2 regions of the Methylobacterium sp. 001424705 genome follow, and region 2 is predicted to be linked to the other one. Evidence: predicted binding sites of a transcription regulator. Region 2 holds the regulator's gene; the other holds the start of a gene.
What was found. Region 2 encodes LexA, which represses DNA repair genes until DNA is damaged. Its sites were predicted from a motif close to TGTTCNNNNTGTGTTCNG; they were not measured.
Positions count from the first base shown of each region.

Region 1: a site for LexA is predicted at 1,132-1,149, ahead of dnaE (DNA polymerase III subunit alpha). Genes of this name have one in related genera too.

Region 1 covers NZ_JCBANU010000023.1:83,871-87,406, forward strand. The annotation lists gene AC6EUL_RS17245 (lipoprotein-releasing ABC transporter permease subunit) at 1-247, shown strand, start outside; gene AC6EUL_RS17250 (ABC transporter ATP-binding protein) at 261-974, shown strand; gene dnaE (DNA polymerase III subunit alpha) at 1,385-3,536, shown strand, end outside.
Region 2 covers NZ_JCBANU010000005.1:93,924-97,459, reverse strand. The annotation lists gene sfsA (DNA/RNA nuclease SfsA) at 1-112, opposite strand, end outside; gene AC6EUL_RS06115 (DUF937 domain-containing protein) at 276-1,061, shown strand; gene lexA (transcriptional repressor LexA) at 1,415-2,167, shown strand; gene AC6EUL_RS06105 (ComEC/Rec2 family competence protein) at 2,161-3,536, opposite strand, start outside.

The DNA.
Region 1 (3,536 bases), on a different contig from region 2:
GGGGACCCTGAGCGGGCTGGCCCTCGGCATCCTGATCACGATGAACATCAAGGGGATCCAGCGGGTGCTGTTCCCCTCCGCCTGGGACCCCACGGTGCGCTTCCTGGCCGAGATCCCGGCCGAGATGAACGCCAACGAGATCACCGTGGTGGTCGTCACCTCCATCGCCCTGTCGCTGATCGCGACGCTGTATCCCTCGTGGCGCGCCGCCCGGCTCGATCCGGTGCAGGCCCTGCGCTACGGTTGAGGCCCGAGCATCCATGACCACGACAGCCGAGGCGCCCGGCGCGCAGCCGGTCCCGGCCCTGTTCTTCGCCAAGGTGGAGCGGCGCTACGCCCAAGGGGCCGGCGCCCTCGAGATCCTGCGCCAGGCGGATTTCGCGATCTGGCCGGGCGAGCTCGTCGCCCTGGTGGCGCCCTCGGGGGCCGGCAAGAGCACGCTGCTGCACCTCGCCGGCCTGCTGGAGCGCCCCGACGGCGGCGAGATCTACATCGGCGGCCGTCCGACCGCCGCGATGGTGGATGCCGAGCGCACCCGCCTGCGGCGCGAGGAGATGGGCTTCGTCTATCAGTTCCACCACCTCCTGCCGGAATTCTCGGCCCTGGAGAACGTGGTGATGCCGCAGCTGATCCGCGGGCTCTCGCAGCGCGAGGCGCGGGCGCGGGCGGACGAACTCCTGAGCTTCCTCGGCCTCAAGGAGCGCCTCCAGCACCGGCCGGCCGAACTCTCGGGCGGCGAGCAGCAGCGCGTCGCCATCGCCCGCGCGGTCGCCAACGGCCCGCGCCTGCTCCTGGCCGACGAGCCCACCGGCAACCTCGATCCGCACACCGCCGCCCACGTCTTCGGCATCCTGGTGGCGCTGGTGCGCGCCTCCGGCCTCGCCGCGCTGATCGCCACCCACAACATGGATCTCGCCGCCCGCATGGACCGGCGCGTGACGATCCGGGACGGGCTGATCGAGCAGCTGCCCTGAGGGCCGGGCACGGGTATCAATGGCGGCGGATCGCTGGGCCGCGGAGGTCCGACGCCTTCGCGTGAGCACGCGGAGCCGATCCGCGACCGCTGGCCAAGGCGACGGGATTTACCGGGCCGTAACCACGATGCGGTGCGCCGACGAGTTTCGCTTTACATAGAACAAAACAAGAACAAAACTTGGGGCGTCAACGAAAGGCGAGGCCCATGTTCAAGCGGATGATCCTGACGGGTGCGGTCGAGTTCATGGCCTTCGGGCTCCTGGCGATGTCCATCGCCGCCTGGGCTGTCGCACTGGCGCCCTTGCGTTAGCGTTGCGACGGGGTCACAGGGGTCGTGCGGTCCACAGGGAAACGCGTCCGGGCCCCGAATTCTCATGGATTGGAAACCACGACTCGGGCTGGTGGTCTCATGGCGCGCATCCTGAAAGACCCGGCTTACGTCCACCTCCACGTTCACTCGTCGTTCTCCCTGCTGGAAGGGGCCCTGAAGGTCGGGGACATCGTGAAGGCGGCGCTCGCCGACCGGCAGCCGGCCCTGGCGCTCACCGACACCAACAACCTGTTCGGGGCGCTGGAATTCTCCGAGAAGGCAGCCGGCGCCGGCCTCCAGCCGATCCCGGGCCTCCAGCTCACCGTCGCCTTCGAGGCGCCCGATCCGATGGCGCGCGTCGGGCAGGGCCAGGCCGGCTGCGCCAACATCGTCGTGCTGGCCAAGGACGAGACCGGCTACGGCAACCTGCTGCGTCTGGCGAGCCGCGCCTATTTCGACGGGGCGCTGGGCGACGCCCCCCGGGTCGGCGTCGAGGCCCTGGCCGAGTCGAGCGCCGGCCTGATCGCCCTGACGGGCGGTTCCACCGGGCCCCTCGACAGCGCCCTGCGGCAGGGCCGGGCCGAACTCGCCGCCGGCCGCCTGGCGCAGCTGCGCGCGGCCTTCGGCGAGGACGGCCTCTACGTCGAGATCCTGCGCCACGGGCTGCCCGACGAGCGCATGGTCGAGCGGGAATTGCTGCGGCTCGCCGACACGAACGGCCTCTCGGTGGTGGCCGCCAACGAGCCGTTCTTCGCCCGGGAGGGCGACTACGACGCCCACGACGCGCTGCTGGCCATCGCGGACGGCCGCCTCGTCTCGGACGACCGCCGCCGCAAGCTGACCCCGCGCCACGGCTTCAAGACCCGCGCCGAGATGGCCGCGCTCTTCGCCGACCTGCCGGACGCCCTGAACGCCACCGTCGAGATCGCCATGCGCTGCGCCTACCGCGTGCGCACCCGCAAGCCGATCCTGCCGAATTTCGGCGTGGTCGCCGTCCTCGACGCCGCCGCCCCCGAGGGCACCCCCGAAGTCCCGGCGGCGCCCCCCCTCGACGAGCCGGCGGAGCTGCGCCGGCAGGCGGAGGCCGGCCTCGAACGGCGCCTCGCCCAGCACGGCACCGCGCCCGGCATGTCCGAGCAGGTCTATCGCGACCGCCTCGCCTTCGAACTCGACGTCATCGTCGGCATGAAGTTTCCCGGCTACTTCCTGATCGTGTCGGACTTCATCAAGTGGGCCAAGGACCACGACATCCCGGTGGGGCCGGGCCGCGGCTCCGGCGCCGGCTCCCTGGTGGCCTGGTCGCTCCTCATCACCGACCTCGACCCGCTGCGCTTCGGCCTGCTGTTCGAGCGCTTCCTCAACCCCGAGCGCGTCTCGATGCCGGATTTCGACATCGACTTCTGCGTCGAGGGCCGCGAGCGGGTGATCAGTTACGTGCAGCAGCGCTACGGCGAGCGGCAGGTGGCGCAGATCATCACCTTCGGCACCCTGCTGGCCCGCGGCGTGCTGCGCGACGTCGGCCGCGTGCTGGAGATGCCCTACGGGCAGGTCGACAAGCTGACCAAGCTCGTGCCGCAGAACCCGGCCAATCCCGTCACCCTGGTCCAGGCCATCGAGGGCGAGCCGAAGCTCCAGCAGGCGATCGAGGAGGAGCCGATCGTCGCCCGGCTCATGGAAATCTCGAAGAAGCTCGAGGGCCTGCACCGGCACGCCTCGACCCACGCCGCCGGCGTGGTCATCGGCGACCGTCCCCTCGAACAGCTGGTGCCGCTCTACCGCGACCCGAAGACCGGCATGCGGGTGACCCAGTTCAACATGAAGTGGGTCGAGGCCGCGGGCCTGGTGAAGTTCGACTTCCTCGGCCTGAAGACCCTGACGCTGCTGCGCTGCTGCACGGACTTCCTGGCCCGGCGCGGCATCATCGTGGATCTCGCCTCGCTGCCCCTCGACGACGCGGCGACCTACGCGCCGATGAAGCGCGGCGAGACGGTGGGCGTGTTCCAGGTGGAATCGGCCGGCATGCGCAAGGCCCTGGTCGAGATGCAGGCCGACCGCTTCGAGGACATCATCGCCCTGGTGGCGCTCTACCGCCCGGGCCCCATGGCCAACATCCCGGTCTATTGCGAGCGCAAGCTCGGCCGCGATGCCGGCAACGAGGCGAGCTGGTACCCGCACGAGAAGCTGGAGCCGATCCTCAAGGAGACCTTCGGCATCATCGTCTACCAGGAACAGGTGATGGAGGTGGCCAAGG
Region 2 (3,536 bases):
GGTTGGGGCAATGGGCCGTGATCACGGACCCGTCGGCAAGCTGCAGGTCGGCGAGAAAGCGCTTGTAGCGACGCACCAGGCGCGCCTCGATCAGGGGCGAAGGGAAGCGCATCGCGGGTCCGGGGCAAGAAACGGGTTGATACGGGCCCCCGTCGACGGGGAATCGGGCCGTCGTGAGGCGCCCGGGCTGGTCAGTACCGACCGGATGCGACAGAATTCGCGCGGCGCGCCCGGGTCGATGACCGGGAAAGCCGCAGTTCGTCCGCGAGGCCGCCATGTTCAATCTGTTCGACATCCTTCAGGCGCAGGCGGGCCCCAACGCGCAGGGGTTCGGACGGCAGTTCGGCTTGTCGCCGGAGCAGAGCCTGCGCGCGATGGAAGCCCTGCTTCCGGCCCTCACGATGGGGCTGCAGCGGAACGTCGCCCAGGATCCGACCGGCTTCGCCCACCTCTTCAATCTCGTCGGCCCCGCCGCGCCGAAGGCGTCGAGCGCGACGCCGCAGATGGACATGCTGGTCCAGCAACTCTTCGGCTCGCCCCATCTGAGTCAGGCCGTTCTGCAGCAGGCCGCTGCCGTCAGCGGCGTGGCGATGCCGGCCTTGAAGCAGATGCTGCCGATCATGGCCGGCATGGTGGTGGCGGGGATCGTCCACGTCATGATCAACCAAGCGCCTGCCGCGGCGCCGGTCCCGCGCGCCGAGGCGAACCCCTTCGGCTTCCCGCCCAATGCCTGGTCGGAGATGATGCAGGCGTTCCTGAACTCCGGCGCCAAGGCCCCGAAGCCCGCGACGCCCTCGCCCCAGGCACGGCCGCGTGCGGCGTCGACGTGGCTCGCGGCTTCGCCCCGGCCGGAGTCCGCCGCGCCGGACAGGTCGGCCACGGAAGCGCCCTTCGACGTGATGCAGCAGATGTTCCAGACGGGCCTGGAGGTGCAGCAGGAGAACGCCCGCGCGATGCAGCGCCTGTTCGATACCTTCTGGCAGGATCCCCGCAATCCCACCGAGACGGGCGGCAACGGTTCGGGTGACCGGCCCAAGGCAGGGCGCACCGGGCAGCGCTAGCCGAAGACCCGCCGTCGGCGACGCCGGCAGAGGACGGCAGAGAACCGATCGTCGCCGGGCCATCGACCCGAGGGCGCTGCGCCCGGGCGCCCTGCCGACCGGTCAAGACGCCGGCCGTCCAACTCATTCGTCGGATTGGGGCACCACTCGATCGCAGCGATGGCCGCAGCGGCAGGCCGGCGTGGCGCTCGGGCGACGCCCAGATCCGCCCTTGCCGAGGGGATCGAACGGATCGCGCCCGAGAGGCTTGAGATGGGAACCCTTGCAGAACACTTACGGAACGTTTAACGTGTTCGTGGTTTGTTTCTAGTGCCACCCGCCGCGATCCGTGGCGCTAACGAAGAGTGTCCCGCATGTTGACGCGTAAGCAGCTGGACCTGCTCCAGTTCATCCAGCTTCGGATGCGCGAGAGCGGCGTTCCCCCGTCGTTCGACGAGATGAAGGACGCCCTCGACCTGAAGTCGAAGTCGGGCATTCACCGCCTGATCACGGCCCTGGAGGAGCGCGGCTTCCTGCGCCGGCTGCCCAACAGGGCGCGGGCCATCGAGGTGATCCGGATGCCGGAGAGCCTCGGGGGGAATGCGGGCGCCCCGCGCGCCGCTCCGGCCTCCGAGGTTCGCCGCTTCATGCCGAGCGTGGTCGAAGGCGGCAAGGGCAAGGGCCTGCCGGCCGGCGCATCGGTGTCCCGACTGCCGACCACGCAGGCCACCGACGAGAGCGGTCGGGCCGTGACCATCCCGGTGATGGGTCGGATCGCGGCCGGTACGCCCATCTCGGCCATCCAGGAACAGAGCCATTCGGTTACGATGTCGCCGGATTTCCTGGCCGGTGGCGAGCATTACGCCCTGGAGGTGCGCGGCGATTCGATGGTCGATGCCGGGATCCTCGACGGCGACCTGGTGGTCATCCGCAAGCAGGACACCGCCAATACGGGCGACATCATCGTGGCCCTCATCGACGACGAGGAGGCGACCCTGAAGCGCCTGCGCCGGCGTGGATCGTCCATCGCCCTGGAAGCGGCGAATCCGGCCTACGAGACGCGGGTCCTCGGGCCGGATCGGGTGCAGATCCAGGGACGTCTGGTCAGTCTGGTGCGCCGCTACTGAAGGGGGTCCCCGTCCGGTTCATCGCCGGACGGATCCGACGGGTCGCGGGTGCGATCGGGGATTTCCGGTAAGACCGACGCCGGCGGTGTCGAAGATGGCAAGGCCGTTCCCGGCGGGTCCAACGGCTTTCGCAAGGGCGTCGCACGCCAGGGCACGACATCCCCGGGATGCTTCGCGGTGGCGAGGGACGGCCCATCGCGGGTGAGGCGAATCGCGGTCGCACCGTGGGATCCCAGGAAATCCCGGTCGATGACGATCGATGCGGTGCAGCCCCCGGGCGCGGATTGCCGGGTGATCAGGATGTCGGCCCTGGCGCAGTCCTCTCCGAGGGCACGCTTGTCGGTGGTCAGGGCGAGCACGCGGCCGTCGGGTGTGGTCAGGGTACAGCCCAGGCGATCGCAACGCGCGCTGTCGAACCCCGTGACGTCCTGCACCCGTCGGTCGTCTCCATCGGCCTTGAGCCATTGCGCGAGCACGAAGGGGGGCGGCCGGCCAAGGGTGGCGAGCCGCCCGTTGCGCTGGCGGATGGCGGCGCCCGCCCCCTCCCGATCGACGTAGATGTCGTAGCGATCCGGGGCAGCCGCACAGGCGATGCCGATCGCTGCCGGAATGAGGCCGAGCCAGCGCAGCGACGAGGCCGGGAGCGTCAGGACGATCAGGGCGGCGGCCAGGAGGCCGAGGGCCCCCGTGCCGAAGGCCGGGACCACGACGACGGCGTTGCCGAAGCCCGCGATCCAGGTCGAGATGGTCAGCATCCCCCGCACCGCCAGGCCCATGGCCCACCAGACCGGCTGATCCAGCGCGAACGGATAGGCGAGGATGCCCAGAACCGCTGACGGCATCACCGCCAGGGAGACCAGCGGCAGGGTGAGCGCATTGCCCACCAGCCCGAAGGGCTGCACCGTCTGGAAGTGGTAGGTGGCGAAGGGCGCGGTGGCGATCTGGGCCACGAGCGTCGTGGCCAGGGTGCCGAGGACCGCCGCGGTCGCCAGCGCGAAGATCCGGGTGAGCAGGCCGGCACCGTCGCGCTGCCGCCCGCGTCCGGCGATCAGCGGCGCGCAGGCAATCAGGCCGGCCACCGCCGCGAACGACATCTGGAAGCTCGGGCCGAGGAGGCCGTCCGGCTCGCGGGCCAGGGCGATCAGGGCGGCGAGGGCCAGGTTTCGCATGCTGAGCGCCGGGCGATCGACCAGGATCGCGCCGAGCATCACGAGGGTCATGATCAGCGAGCGCTCGGCGGCGATGTCCCAGCCGGAGAAGACGCAGTAGGCCGTCACGCCCACCATGGCGACGGCAGCGGCGATCTTCTTGATCGGCCAGTGCAGCGCCGCGAACGGAACGAGGGCCAGGAGCGCCCGCACGAGCCAGA